DNA from 2 places in the Streptomyces sp. NPDC056224 genome. Region 1 is predicted to be linked to the other one. Evidence: predicted binding sites of a transcription regulator. Region 1 holds the regulator's gene; the other holds the start of a gene.
What was found. The regulator HspR, encoded in region 1, represses chaperone genes until heat shock. The targets are predictions, from matches to a motif close to TTGAGNNNNNNNNNCTCAA.
Positions count from the first base shown of each region.

Region 2: dnaK (molecular chaperone DnaK) is a predicted target of HspR. The motif match lies at 4,717-4,735, and genes of this name have one in related genera.

Region 1 is NZ_JBHJTK010000011.1:35,227-42,594, reverse strand. Features, by position in the region: gene ACFCZ1_RS16375 ((2Fe-2S)-binding protein) at 1-122, opposite strand, end outside; gene ACFCZ1_RS16370 (helix-turn-helix transcriptional regulator) at 494-1,486, shown strand; gene ACFCZ1_RS16365 (heat shock protein transcriptional repressor HspR) at 1,546-2,010, opposite strand; gene dnaJ (molecular chaperone DnaJ) at 2,012-3,199, opposite strand; gene grpE (nucleotide exchange factor GrpE) at 3,239-3,886, opposite strand; gene dnaK (molecular chaperone DnaK) at 3,886-5,736, opposite strand; gene ACFCZ1_RS16345 (sugar transferase) at 5,978-6,514, shown strand; gene ACFCZ1_RS16340 ((Fe-S)-binding protein) at 6,625-7,368, shown strand, end outside.
Region 2 is NZ_JBHJTK010000004.1:290,870-298,237, reverse strand. Features, by position in the region: gene ACFCZ1_RS08700 (D-alanyl-D-alanine carboxypeptidase family protein) at 1-1,029, opposite strand, end outside; gene ACFCZ1_RS08695 (lipase maturation factor family protein) at 1,110-2,537, opposite strand; gene dnaK (molecular chaperone DnaK) at 2,753-4,615, opposite strand; gene ACFCZ1_RS08685 (hypothetical protein) at 4,908-5,153, shown strand; gene ACFCZ1_RS08680 (hypothetical protein) at 5,385-5,765, shown strand; gene ACFCZ1_RS08675 (CBS domain-containing protein) at 5,832-6,254, shown strand; gene ACFCZ1_RS08670 (PP2C family protein-serine/threonine phosphatase) at 6,338-7,368, opposite strand, start outside.

The DNA.
Region 1 (7,368 bases):
AACAGGGTGACCATCAGCGAGTCCCCGGGGTACGGGATCGCCGTGGCCAGGTCGATGAACTGCCATCCCGACCGGTAAGCGGAGGCCATTTCGCGGCGGAAGCCGCGGTCGTCGGGGGTCATGCGTCCGAAGACTTCCCACCCATAACCGGCTTGGGTGCGGGGCCCCAGCCGCTGTCGGCCAAGACCTTGCCCCAACCACTGTCGCTCTCACCGGTGGTGGCACCGGCCCCCCAACCGCTGTCGGCGGGCGCGCCGCCCCAGCTGGTCTGCGCGAGCGAGATTCCACCGACAGCAGCGGCCGTAGAGAGAGCAATGGCAGCCACCGAGCGAAGCAATTTCTTGTACATGGTCGACGTTGTCCTCACTTGATGGATTCCTCTCCCCCGCATCTCAGACGATGACTTATCGAGCCACGCCATTGCCACCGTGGCGATGCATCATGTTCCTGTACATGCAGGACCCTGGGGGTGGGAGATTTGCCGATTATGCGGATGAACCAGACACATCCCCATGCGGTGACGGACCTGTGCGACCTGGGGGCCGAGTTGTACGCGAGCGCGCTCAGCTCCGGCCGCATAGCCCGCGAAGAGGTCGAGCAGACGCCCTGCCTGCTGGAATTCGCCCTGCTGCACCCTGACCCGGACGACGACAACTGGCTCCGTCCGGTTCCGCCTTCGGTGGCCCTCGCGCAGCGGCTGCACCCGCTGGAACGGGAGATCCTGCAACGCCGGCGCTCCTCCATCGAGCTCACCGAAGCGTTTGAGCCATTCATGGCCATCAGCGCCCTGACTCCCGCACCCACGCACGCGATCACCGTGCTGGAGGGATTCAACAGGATCAACGCGGCCCTCAATGTCGCCACCGCCGAGTGCCAGGCGGAAATGCTCACCATCCAGCCGGGAGGCGGGCGTTCCGAGAACATTCTGAACCAGGCGATAGAACGGGACCAGCCGCTCATCCGGCGGGGCGTGAGCATGCGCACCCTCTACCAGCACACCGTGCGCCACAGCCGCGGGACGATGGCCTACGTCGACCGGATGGCCAGCGGAAAGGTCGAGATCCGGACGTTGGAAGAGCTGGTCGAACGGCTCATCATCTGCGACGAGTCGGTCGCCTTCATCCCCGCCAGCGACGACCAGCAGATCGCCCTGGAACTGCGGCACCCGGCGCTCGTCCGCTACCTGGCCCGGGTCTTCGAGCAGCTGTGGCGCCGGGCCACGCCGCTCAACGAGCAGATCCCCTACGATCCGACACCCTCGGGGATCTCGGGCGTGCAGCGCTCCATCGCCCAGCTCCTCGTCGAGGGGCACGTGGACGAGGCCATCGCTCGCCGCCTGGGCATGAACGTACGGACCTGCCGCGCGCACATCGCCAAGCTGGCCTCCGCCCTGGGCAGCGGCAGCCGGGCCCAGCTCGGCTTCCTCATCGCCCAGTCGGGGATCCTGGGCCAGGTCTCGGGGCCCACGCGCGGTCCGCGGCTCTGACCGGCCCCGGGGAGACGCCGAAGGCCCCTCCCGTCCGGGAGGGGCCTTCGCACGCGCTGTCAGTCCGTCGGGCGCTTGGGCCGCCAGACGACCAGGGCGCTGCCCGGCACCGGCGGCTGGTACGGGACCAGGTCGCGCCGGTAGGAGGCGTGCACCTGGGCCTCGCGGGCCTGGAGCGTGGCCGCCGCGCCGTCCACCGCGGCGGAGAGCTCGGCCACGCGCTGCTGGAGCGCCGCGACCTGGTTCTCCAGTTCGATGATCCGCTTGATGCCCGCCAGGTTGATGCCCTCGTCCTGGGACAGCGCCTGCACCGTGCGCAGCAGCTCGATGTCACGGGCCGAGTAGCGCCGGCCGCGCCCGGCCGTACGGTCCGGGGAGACCAGGCCGAGACGGTCGTACTGGCGCAGGGTCTGCGGATGCAGGCCCGAGAGCTGGGCGGCCACCGAGATCACGTAGACCGGGGTCTCGTCGGTGAGCTGGTAGCCCCCGCCCAAGCGGGAGGACTGTCGTCGGCGGCCGTCCATGTCATGCTCCCTTCGCGGACTCGAACAGCGCGGAGCGGGGGTCCTGCGACTCCGTCGCCTCGCGGTACATCTCCAGCGCCTCGCGCGCCTTGTCCGACAGCTCGGCCGGGACCGCGACCTCCACCGTCACCAGCAGGTCTCCGCGGGTGCCGTCCTTGCGGACCGCTCCCTTGCCGCGGGCCCGCATCGTACGGCCGTTCGGGGTGCCCGGCGGCAGCTTGAGCGTCACCGCGGGGCCGTTCAGGGTCGGCACCTTGATGTCGGCGCCCAGCGCCGCCTCCGCGAACGTCACCGGGACGGTCACCGTCAGGTTGTCGTCCTTGCGGCCGAACACCGGGTGGGAGTCGACGTGCACGACGACGTAGAGGTCACCGCCCGGACCGCCGCGCTCGCCCGGCGCGCCCTTGCCGCGCAGCCGGATCCGCTGGCCGTCGGAGACGCCCGCCGGGATCCGGACCTGCATGGTGCGCGAGCTGCGGGCGCGCCCGCTGCCCTTGCAGACGTCACAGGGGGTTTCGGCGATCAGGCCGCGGCCCTTGCAGTCCGCGCAGGGGTCGGTCAGCGAGAAGCCGCCGCCGCTGCCCCGCGAGACCTGGCCGGTGCCGACACAGGTCGGGCACACCCGGGGGGTGCCGTTCTTGTCGCCGGTGCCCGAACACGCCTTGCACGGGGCCTGCGAGGACATCCGGAGCGGGACCGTGGCCCCGTCCACCGCCTCCGTGAAGGAGAGGGTGACCTCCGACTCGATGTCCTGGCCGCGGCGCGGCTGGGTGCGGGTTCCCGCACCCGGCCCGGCGCCGCGGTTGAACAGGCCGCCGAAGACATCGCCCAGGCCGCCGCCGAAGCCGCCGCCCGCGCCGCCGGGACCCGGCTGGGCGCCGCCGAACAGGTCGCCGAGGTCGAAGTTGAACGACCCGCCGGCCCCGCCCGGCCCGGGGCGGAAGCCACCGTTGCCGAACAGGGCGCGCGCCTCGTCGTACTCCTTGCGCTTCTTGGCGTCGCCGAGGATGTCGTTCGCCTCGGAGATCTCCTTGAAGCGCTCCTCGGCGGAGGCGTCGCCCTTGTTGGCGTCCGGGTGGAACTCGCGTGCGAGCTTCCGGTACGCCTTCTTGATCTCGGCCTCGGTGGCGTCCTTCGGGACACCGAGGACCTTGTAGTAGTCCTTCTCGACGAAGTCCTTCGTGCTCATCCCCGGTGTCCCTCCTCTCGTGCTCCTACAGGTTCAACATCAGCCCTTGTCGGGGGCATCCGTGTCCTTGTCCGACGGCGCGTCGGCCTCGGCCGACTCGGACTTGGGGGCCGCGCCCGGCTGGGGCTCGGCCACCGCGACCCGCGCGGGACGGATCGTACGCTCGCCGATTCGGTACCCCGGCTGCAGGATCGCCACGCAGGTCGTCTCGGTGACGTCCGGCGCGTACGAGTGCATCAGGGCCTCGTGGATCGTCGGGTCGAAGGGCTCGCCCTCCTTGCCGAACTGCTGCAGACCCATCTTGGCGGCGACCGTCTCTAGCGATTCGGCCACCGACTTGAAACCGCCGACCAGCTCGCCATGCTCCCGCGCCCGGCCGATGTCGTCCAGGGTCGGGAGGAGTTCCGTCAGGAGGGACGCGACCGCGATCTCCTTGACGGTGATCCGGTCCCGCTCCACCCGGCGGCGGTAGTTCTGGTACTCCGCCTGGAGCCGCTGGAGGTCCGTGGTGCGCTCACCGAGCGCCGTACGGGCCTGGTCCAGCTGCGCCAGCAGGGCCACATCCGCTGCAGAGTCCCCGGCCGGGGCCGCCGCCTCCTTGGCGGAGTCGGCGGCCTTCGGCTCGTCGGGCGTGCCGTCGACGGGGACGTCGGGCTTCTCCTCGAAGCCCGGGGTCTCCTCCGACATCAGGCAGCGCCGCCCTTCGGCTTCTCGTCGTCGACGATCTCGGCGTCGACGACGTCGTCGTCGGCCTTCGCCTGGCCCGCGTCACCGGCAGCGGCGCCGGCGGCGCCCTGCGCGGCCTGCGCGTCGGCGTAGATCGCCTGGCCGAGCTTCTGGCTGACCGCGGCGAGCTTCTCGGTCGCGGTGCGGATCTCGGCGGTGTCCTCGCCCTTGAGCTTCTCCTTCAGCTCGGCGACGGCGGCCTCGACCTCGGTCTTGACCTCGGCCGGGACCTTGTCCTCGTTGTCCTTGACGAACTTCTCCGTCTGGTAGACGAGCTGCTCGCCCTGGTTGCGGGACTCGGCCGCCTCCTTGCGGCGCAGGTCCTCGTCCGCGTACTGCTCCGCCTCCTGGCGCATGCGGTCGACCTCGTCCTTGCCGAGCGAAGAGCCGCCGGTGACGGTCATCTTCTGCTCCTTGCCCGTGCCGAGGTCCTTGGCCGTGACGTGCATGATGCCGTTCGCGTCGATGTCGAAGGAGACCTCGATCTGCGGGACGCCACGCGGGGCCGGGGGCAGGCCGGTCAGCTCGAACATGCCGAGCTTCTTGTTGTACGCCGCGATCTCGCGCTCGCCCTGGTAGACCTGGATCTGCACGGACGGCTGGTTGTCCTCGGCCGTCGTGAAGATCTCGGAGCGCTTGGTCGGGATGGTCGTGTTGCGCTCGATCAGCTTGGTCATGATGCCGCCCTTGGTCTCGATGCCCAGGGACAGCGGGGTCACGTCGAGGAGCAGGACGTCCTTGACCTCACCCTTGAGCACACCGGCCTGGAGGGTGGCGCCGATGGCGACGACCTCGTCCGGGTTGACGCCCTTGTTGGCGTCCTGACCGCCGGTGAGCTCCTTGACGAGCTCGGCGACGGCCGGCATGCGGGTGGAGCCGCCGACCAGGACCACGTGGTCGATCTCGGACAGGTTGATGCCCGCGTCCTTGATGACGTTGTGGAACGGGGTCTTGCAGCGGTCGAGCAGGTCCGCGGTCAGCTGCTGGAACTGCGAGCGCGTGAGCTTCTCGTCCAGGTGCAGCGGGCCCTCGGCGGACGCCGTGATGTACGGCAGGTTGATCGAGGTCTCCGTGGAGGAGGACAGCTCGATCTTCGCCTTCTCGGCGGCCTCGCGCAGACGCTGGAGCGCCATCTTGTCCTTGGACAGGTCGACGCCGTGGCCGTTCTGGAACTGCTTCACGAGGTAGTCGACGACGCGCTGGTCCCAGTCGTCGCCACCGAGGTGGTTGTCACCGTTGGTGGCCTTGACCTCGACGACACCGTCGCCGATCTCCAGGAGCGACACGTCGAAGGTGCCGCCACCGAGGTCGAAGACGAGAATGGTCTGGTCGTCCTTGTCGAGGCCGTAGGCCAGGGCGGCCGCGGTCGGCTCGTTGACGATGCGCAGGACGTTCAGACCCGCGATCTCACCGGCCTCCTTCGTCGCCTGACGCTCGGAGTCGTTGAAGTAGGCCGGGACGGTGATGACCGCGTCCGTGACCTTCTCACCCAGGTAGGCCTCGGCGTCGCGCTTCAGCTTCTGCAGGATGAAGGCGCTCATCTGCTGCGGGTTGAAGTCCTTGCCATCCAGGTTGATCTTCCAGTCAGTGCCCATGTGGCGCTTGACGGAGCGGATGGTCCGGTCCACGTTCGTGACCGCCTGGCGCTTGGCCACTTCGCCGACGAGGACCTCGCCGTTCTTGGCGAAGGCGACGACGGACGGCGTGGTCCTGGCGCCCTCGGCGTTGGTGATGACGGTGGGCTCGCCGCCTTCCAGAACGCTGACGACGGAGTTAGTGGTGCCCAGGTCGATGCCGACCGCACGTGCCATTTTGATTCCTCCAGCTGACTTGAGTGCAACAGACTCAACCATGCCGCATCGCCGCGAGGACGTCAACAGAACTGAGTCGACACGACTCAACCTTTAGGCCGCCCTTACGCGCAACCTGTGCCATCGGCCCTGTCGGCACGGGGTGCGGGGGCGAAATCCCGGCGGCGGGCGCCGCACCCGAACGGGGCACCCGGCCGCGCGCCACCCCAGGACCGCCGCAGGCTTACGGCACGGTGCTGGCATGCCTCTGCTGCTGCCCCTCCCCACCCGGCCAGGGCTCCGGCCGGCCAGGCCTTCGGCCAAGCGGGTGCTCGACGTCGCCGGAGCGGCGATCCTGCTCGTCGCCCTCGCCGCCCCCCTCGCGGCGGCGGCGGGGCTGCTCTACGCGACCCAGGGCGGCCGGGCGTTCGTCCGGGAGCCGGCGGTCGGCCTGGCCGGCCGGCCGTTCCGCACCTGGCGGCTGCGCACCGACGGCGCCGGCCGCCTCGGTGCGGCCCTGGAGCGCTGCGCGCTCGACTCGGCGCCCCAGCTCCTGAACGTGCTGCGCGGTGAGATGTCCCTGGTCGGGCCGCGCCCGGAGCCCCGTACGGACCGGCCCGAGCGGCTCTTCGTACGGCCCGGAATGACCGGGCTGTGGCAGGTCAGCGCACGCTCCGACCTACCCTGGGAAGAAATGGCCCTGCTCGACCGGCACTATGTGGAGAACCACTGGCTGGGCATGGACCTGGCGATCCTTGCGCAGACCCCGCGGGCCGCCTACCGGCAAAGGCATGCCTGAGCGACACAGATCACCGCGCGCTCGGCTACATTGCGGCGTCGGGAGTGGGTAACCTCATGCCTTGACTCAATAAGTTACCGCTTAGTAAGTACCGCCCGAGGAGCCCTCCCATGCAACTCGCCGCGATCATCGTGTCGCTGGTCATCACGGTGGTAGCCGTCGCGCTGTTCGGCCGTGCCATCGCGCAGATCTACCGCTTCGTGCGCCTCGGCCAGCCAGTGCCCGCGGGCACGCGCACCGGCGACCCCACACAGCGCACCATCACGCTGGTCAAGGAATTCCTCGGCCACACCCGCATGAACCGCTGGGGCATCGTCGGGTTCGCGCACTGGTTCGTGGCGGTGGGCTTCTTCTCGCTGCTGCTGACGATCGTCAACGCCTTCGGCCAGCTCTTCCAGGCCGACTGGCTGATCCCGATCATCGGTGACTGGCTGCCGTACGAGATCTTCACCGAGTTCCTCGGCCTGATGACCGTGCTCGGCATCGTCACCCTGATCGTGATCCGGCAGCTGAGCCGACCGGGCAGGGCGGGCCGCAAGTCCCGCTTCGCGGGCTCCAAGACGGGCCAGGCGTACTTCGTCGAGGCCGTCATCCTGATCGTCGGCGTCTGCATCATGACGCTGCGCGCGCTGGAGGGGGCCCAGCACGGGGTCGAGGGCTGGGAGCCGGGCTTCTTCGCCTCGTACCCGCTGATCGCCGCCTTCGACGGGCTGAGCCTGAGCACGCTGCAGTACCTCACCTACTTCTTCGCGGCGCTCAAGATCGTCACGTCCTTCACCTGGATGATCACGGTCTCGCTCAACACCAACATGGGTGTCGCCTGGCACCGCTTCCTCGGCTTCCCGAACATCTGG
Region 2 (7,368 bases), on a different contig from region 1:
CGCGGGGGACGCCGGAGGGGCCAGGGATCCGACCGGATCCACACGTCCCGCGGCGTCGAATCCCCAGTCCAGCAGGGACCAGGCTTCCTCGTACACCGCGTTTCCGCCGCCCCGCTGAGGGTTCATCACGGTCACCAGCAGGGTGCGTCCGCCCCGGCGGGCGGCGGCGATCAGCGTGTAGCCCGCCTGGGAGGTGTAGCCGTTCTTGACACCGACGATCCCGGGGTACCGGCCCACCCCGTCTTCGCCGGTCACCAACCGGTTGGTGTTCTCGATGCCGAACGTCCAGGTGGGACTGCCGTCGCTGTGGGTGCCGCCGGGAAAGCGGGCGTCGGCGGTCGCGGCGTACGCGGCGAAGGCGGGGTCCGCGAGGCCCGTACGGCCGAAGACCGCGAGATCGTAGGCCGAGGATGCCTGGCCGTCCGCGTCGTAGCCGTCCGGGGAGACCACGGTGGTGTCCCGTGCGCCCAATGCGCGCGCCTTGGCCTGCATCTGCGCCGCCGTGACGTCCCAGCCGCCGTTCATCTCGGCCAGTACGTGCACGGCATCGTTACCCGAGCTGAGGAAGACGCCCCGCCACAGGTCCGCCACCCGGTAGGTGTGGTCTGCGGAAACACCCACCACACTGCTCCCCTCCGCCACTTCGTCCAGCTCGGCCTCGGTGACCGTGTGCCGGCTGGAGGCGGGGAGACGGGGCAGCGCGGTGAGGGCGAAGAGGGTCTTGAGGGTGCTGGCCGGGGGCAGCGGGCGGTGTGCGTCGTGGGCCGCGAGCACCTCGCCCGTACGGACGTCCGCGACCAGCCACGACAGGGCCGAGACGTCGTCGGGCAGTTCGGGCGCCCCCTGCCGTGCCCGCACATGGGTCCCGGAGCGGTGCAACAGCGACGCGCCCACGGACGGGGCGGGTCGTGGCGGCAGCGGATCGGCTCGCGGGAGGCCCGTGGCCGTCGGTGCGAGGAGGACCGACGCTCCGACGGCGAGGGCTGCCACGCCGGAGCCGGTTCTGCGACCAGAGGATCTGATGCTCATTCAGCCAGCGTAGGAACGTATCGGGCCGCCCGCAGTGCCGGGTGAGCCGACCGTGCGGTGGGCCAGGCCCCGGTACGGCGTCATCGGGCCTTCGTGACCGCCGGAAGGAATTCGCCCGCGAGCGTGCGGTGCCACCACGTCCGGCTGCTCCGGAGCTCGCGCCGGCCGGTGAACTCGTAGCGGTAGAGGCGTGCGCGGATGCAGGCGGGCGGGGAGGTGGGGAAGGGGTTGCCGCGCAGGAGTCCGAGGGTGGCCGGGTCGTTGTCCAGGAGCTTTCCGATGAACGCTCCGAACCAGGGCGCCGCGTAGGCGGGCGAGAGGGCGGCGAACCACATGAGCCAGTCCAGGCGGAGGTGGTACGGGGCGACCTGCGGTGGGAGGCGGCGTACGTCGCCGGGTTTGCCCTTGAAGCGGTACTCCTTCCACACCGTGTCGTCGGTGATCTCCTGCTCGTCGGTGCCCTCGATCACCACTTCGTGGCGGACCCGGCCGACGGAGCCGAAGGCTCCGTAGGTGTTGACCAGGTGGAGCGGGTTGAAGGAGGCGTTCATCACCTGGTGCCGGGAGAGCAGGTTGCGGACCGGCCAGTAGCTGAGCACGGCCACGACAAGGGTGACGGCCAGCACGGTGCCCTCGTACCAGGCGGGCGGGGCGGCCTGCGCCGCGTGGCCGGGCAGCGGCAGGACCGCGGCGGCCCGCCCGCCGTCGATCGCGGTGAGGGCGAGCAGCAGGGCCAGCCAGTTGAGCCAGGCGAAGTTGCCGGATGCCACGAGCCACAGCTGCGTGACGACGATGACCCCGGCGGCCACGCTCGCGACGGGTTGCGGCGCGAACAGGGCCAGGGGGGCTCCGAGCTGGGCGAAGTGGTTCGCGGCGGTCTCCACCCGGTGCAGCGGTCTGGGCAGGTGGTGGAAGAACCAGCTGAGGGGGCTCGGCATCGGCTGGGTCTCGTGGTGGTAGTACAGGCAGGTCAGGTCGCGCCAGCACGGGTCGCCGCGCAGTTTGATCAGCCCCGCGCCGAACTCCAGACGGAACAGCAGCCAGCGCAGCATCCACAGCACCAGGACCGGGGGCCCGGTCCTGGCGTTGCCCAGGAAGATCGCCAGGAAGCCGGCTTCCAGGAGCAGCGATTCCCACATGAAGGCGTACCAGGTCTGACCGACATTGACGATCGACAGGTACAGCGCCCATACGAGTGCCCACAGGAGCATCGACGCCCACAGCGGCACGAGGTCTGCCGCGCCCGCCACCAGGGCCGCGGACAGGGCCGTGCCCGTCCAGGCGACGGTCGCGAAGAACCGGTCGGAGTAGTGGAAGTGGAAGATGCTGGGCGAGTGGCGCAGGGGTACCGCCGCCACGAACCGCGGCACCGGGAGCAGCCCCCGCTCGCCGATGAGCGCCCGGAACTGGTTGGCGGAGCTGAGGAAGGCGACGAAGTACAGGGCTGCCAGCCCGCGCTGGAAGACCAGCCTGCCCAGCCAGTACGTGTCATCGGTGAACCACTCCACAGCAGCCCTCCTGTCACGGCCCCTGCCCTCGGACCGCAGCGGTCATTCGGCGGACGCCGCCGGTCGCGCTCCAGCTGTGCAGCGGCCCGTGCGGGCCCGGTCGGGCGGCTCGCCGACCGCGACCCGGGCCGGGCGCGGGAGGTGCTGCCCGACAGGTGCTGCCCGACGCGGTAGCCGGGGCGCGGCACCGTGGTGCAGGTCGGCCGGTCGACCTCTCATCCCGTGCCTCCCCTCGCGTTGTCGTCGTCGACGATCTCCGCGTCGACGACGTCCTCGTCCGGGCCGGAGGGCCCGGCGTCGGCAGCGGGCCCGCCGCCGCCCGCGGCTCCTTGGGCGGCGGCGTACAGAGCGGTGCCGATCTTCTGCGCGGCCGCGGCCGCCTTGTCGGTCGCCGCGCGGACGGCGGTGGTGTCCTCGCCCTTGAGCTTCTCCTTCAGCTCGGCGACGGCGGCCTCGACCTCGGTCTTGAGGTCGGCCGGGATCTTGGCCGCGTTGTCCCGCAGCAGCCGCTCGGTCTGGTGGACGAGCTGTTCGGCGCTGTTGCGGGTCTCGGCGGCTTCCTTGCGGCGCCGGTCCTCCTCGGCGTGCTGCTCGGCCTCGCGGACCATCCGCTGGATGTCGTCCTTCGGCAGTGAGGAGCCGCCGGTGACGGTCATCTTCTGCTCCTTGCCCGTGCCGAGGTCCTTGGCCGTGACGTGCATGATGCCGTTCGCGTCGATGTCGAAGGAGACCTCGATCTGCGGGACGCCGCGCGGGGCCGGCGGCAGGCCGGTCAGCTCGAACATGCCGAGCTTCTTGTTGTACGCCGCGATCTCGCGCTCGCCCTGGTAGACCTGGATCTGCACGGACGGCTGGTTGTCCTCGGCCGTCGTGAAGATCTCGGAGCGCTTGGTCGGGATGGTCGTGTTGCGCTCGATCAGCTTGGTCATGATGCCGCCCTTGGTCTCGATGCCCAGGGACAGCGGGGTCACGTCGAGGAGCAGGACGTCCTTGACCTCACCCTTGAGCACACCGGCCTGGAGGGTGGCGCCCATGGCGACGACCTCGTCCGGGTTGACGCCCTTGTGCGGGTCCTTGCCGGTCAGCTCCCTGACCAGTTCGGTCACGGCGGGCATGCGCGTCGAGCCGCCCACGAGGATGACGTGGTCGATGTCCGCAAGCTTGATCTTCGCGTCCTTGATCGCGTCGTGGAACGGGCCCTTGCAGCGCTCCAACAGGTCCGCGGTCAGCTGCTCGAACCCGGTGCGCGTGAGCTTCTCGTCCAGGTGCAGCGGGCCCTCGGCGGACGCCGTGATGTACGGCAGGTTGATCGAGGTCTCCGTGGAGGAGGACAGCTCGATCTTCGCTCGCTCGGCGGCCTCGCGCAGACGCTGGACCGCCATCTTGTCCTTGGAGAGGTCGATGCCGTAGCCGTTCCGGAACTGCTGCACGAGGTGGTCGACGATCCGCTGGTCCCAGTCGTCACCGCCGAGGTGCGTGTCACCGTTGGTGGCCTTGACCTCGACCAGTCCTTCGCCGATCTCCAGGAGCGACACGTCGAAGGTGCCGCCACCGAGGTCGAAGACGAGGATCGTCTGGTCGTTCCCCTTGTCCAGCCCGTACGCCAGGGCGGCCGCGGTCGGCTCGTTGATGATCCGCAGCACCTTCAGGCCCGCGATCTCGCCCGCCTCTTTGGTCGCGGTGCGCTGGGAGTCGTTGAAATAGGCGGGAACGGTGATGACCGCGTCCGTCACGTCCTCACCGAGATAGGCCTCGGCATCGCGCTTCAGTTTCTGCAGGACCCGCGCCGAAATCTCCTGGGCCGTGTACCGCTTGCCGTCGATGCCGCCGCTTTCCGGGAAACGCCAGTCCGTTTCGCCGATGTGCCGCTTGACCGACCGCGCGGTGCGGTCGACGTTCGTCACCGCCTGCCGCTTGGCCACCTCCCCCACCAGGACCTCCCCGCCCTTGCCGAAGGCCACCACGGAAGGGGTCGTCCTGTTTCCTTCGGTGTTCGCGATGACCGAGGGCTCGCCGCCTTCCAGAACCGCGACGACGGAGTTGGTCGTACCCAGGTCGATTCCTACTGCCCGTACCATCATCCGCTCCTCTCAGGCGCGACCCCTGAGCCCTGAGCCCTGAGCCCTGAGCCCCGGAGTACAGGGTGGCGATACCACCTGTATAGCTCGCATCAATAAACTTGACAAGAGTCCGCTCAAGTCAACTGCCGGGACGCGGCGCCGCACCCCGGGCGGCCCTTCCGCCAAACCTGCCGCACCCCTTCTTCCCCCCGTTGGCCTACCCCGGTTGGCCTCTTGGGAGGAAGGGCCCTCTCATGGACTTCAGGGCCGGCGTTCACCGACCGGCCGCCGACGGCAGAAGGGCACGCCCATGTACGAGATGCGCGCCGAGTCCACCCCTGGCGGATCCGAAATGCTGTGGCACGTGATAGCCAAGATCCCGGCCACCGGCACCCTGTGCGGGTACACCCTGGCGCCGGACCTGACCGTCACCGCGCTCCTGTCCGAGGGAGTGGCGGAACGCTACTGCGTCCCCTGTATGAGCGCCTTCCGGGCGGCCATGGAGAACCGCGTGCCGCCGGGTGCGGCAGAGCCGCCCTACGCCCTGGAGTCCTGAGGGCACCGCGCGGGCGGCTGCGTGGGTGTCGCACCGAACCATCACCCTCACCTCCGGGGCCCGCGCGGACCCCGCCCTCACGACCGCCTCCCCAAAACCCCTCCCCGAATATTGTCAAGATATCCCGATAAGGGGTATATCGGTCACATAGGGCGACGCGCCGCGAACGCTCGCGGACGCGACCGCGATCACGTCGGGAAGCGCCGGCCATCCGAGAGGGGGCGAGAACGAATGATCACGGGACTTGCACTGGAGCGAGTGGAGTTCACCTGTGGCCGGTGCTGGTACGAGTGGAGCATCGACTACGACGTCCAGCAGTACACGGATGATCAGGGCGGCATCTGGGAGTACTTCTCGCGCGACGGCATCGCCGTGCCCTCCCCGTACACCCCCGCGGGAGCCACACCCTGCCCGGCGTGCGGGCGCCACTGGGTCGGCCGCCTCCTGGCCCGCAGGCTCATTCCCGCAGCGCCGGGACCGGACCACACACCACGCCTGAGGATCACCGACGCGGCCGGTCACCGGCCCGAGCGGCAGGACGCCCGGCCGCTGGGCGCCACCGCACACGCCCAGCCGCGACAGCTCGAACCACCCCCGATTCCCAGCAGCTGACGAGACCGCCATGGCCGCGGCCATGACCCGGCGGCCCGCGTACGGCCGCCGGCGGCAGGAGGAGCCATGACCCGACAGGTGCACGAGGTGATGACCGAGCGCCCGGTGGCCGTCGAGAAGCAGACGTCACTGGCGGAAGCCGCACGCGTCATGCGCGACGCCGGCATCGGGGACGTCCTGGTGGTGGACGAGGGCCGGCTGCGCGGCATCCTGACCGACCGGGACCTCGTCATCCGCGCCATCGCCGAGAGCAGGGACCCCTCCGACACCACGGTGCAGTCCGTCTGCACCAATGAGCTGGTCACCGTCCGGCCCGACGACGGCGTCGACCACGCCGTCGATCTCATGCGCCGGCACGCGCTGCGGCGCCTGCCCGTGGAGACCGAGGACGGCGTGCTGGTCGGCGTCGTGACCCTCGGCGATCTGGCGGTCGAACAGGACCCGGCTTCCGCTCTCTCCGCGATCTCCGCCGCGGAACCCGACAACTGACATGCCCGCCCTCCCGTCCGGGCGGGCGTCCGGGCGGGCGGGCGAGGGCGGGCGGAGGCCTCGGCTGCAGGCCTCGGCCGAGGTCACAGGCGCAGGACGACCAGGGCGGTGTCGTCGGTGATGCCGACGGGCGGAAGGAGGTCGGCCAGCAGTGCGTCGGCCAGGCTGTCGGGCTCCAAGGTGAGGTGTCGTACGAGGGAATCGGCGAGCCTTCGCATACCCGTGTCGATGTCTTCGCGGCGGCGTTCGATGAGTCCGTCGGTGTAGAGGACGAGGACGGAGCCCTCGGTGAACGCGGTGTCCGCCTGGGGGCGGGCAATGTGTTCGGGGCGGGCACCCAGCGGGGGGTCGGTGGCCTGGTCGAGGAAGCTCACGGTGCCGTCGGGGGCGCAGAGTGCGGGCGGGGGGTGCCCGGCGCTGCTGTAGGTGAGGGTCCGGCTGTTCCAGTCGATGAAGACGGACACGGCGGTGGTGGATTCGCCGTCTTCGACGGAGCGGGCGTACAGGCCGAGGACCTCCAGGGCCCGCGCGGGGCCGCCGGCGACGCGCGAGGCGGCCGACAGCGCGCTGCGGAGCTGGCCCATCACGCCGGCCGCGCGCAGTCCGTGGCCCACGACGTCGCCCACGGCGATGGCCGTCCGGTTCTCGTCGGGCAGGTCGACGAGGTCGTACCAGTCGCCGCACACGTTCAGGGCGCCGGTGGCGGGCCGGTACCGCACGGCGGCCTGGTGGTGGCCGAGCGGGCGGGGCGCGGGCAGCATCGCCTCTTGGAGGTGGAGGGCCACTTCGCGTTCGCGGGCGTGGGCCTGGCGCAGACGTTCGTTGACCTCCTGGAGTTCCCGGGCGCGGGTGTAGAGCTCGGCTTCGAAGACCTGGGCGCGGGCACCGCCGCCGCCCCCGCTGCCCCCGCTGCCGCGGGCACCGCGGGCTCTGATGAGTTCGGTGACTTCTTCGACGCGGTGCAGCAGCAGGGCCACGGTGCCGTCGGGGGCGAAGACGGGGACGTTGACCGGGCTCCAGTACCGTTCCTCCCACTCCCCCGGCCGGTCGGAACTCTCCACGTCGTAGCGCTGCAGGGCCATCGAATCGCGTTCGCCGGTGGCCGCCACCCGCT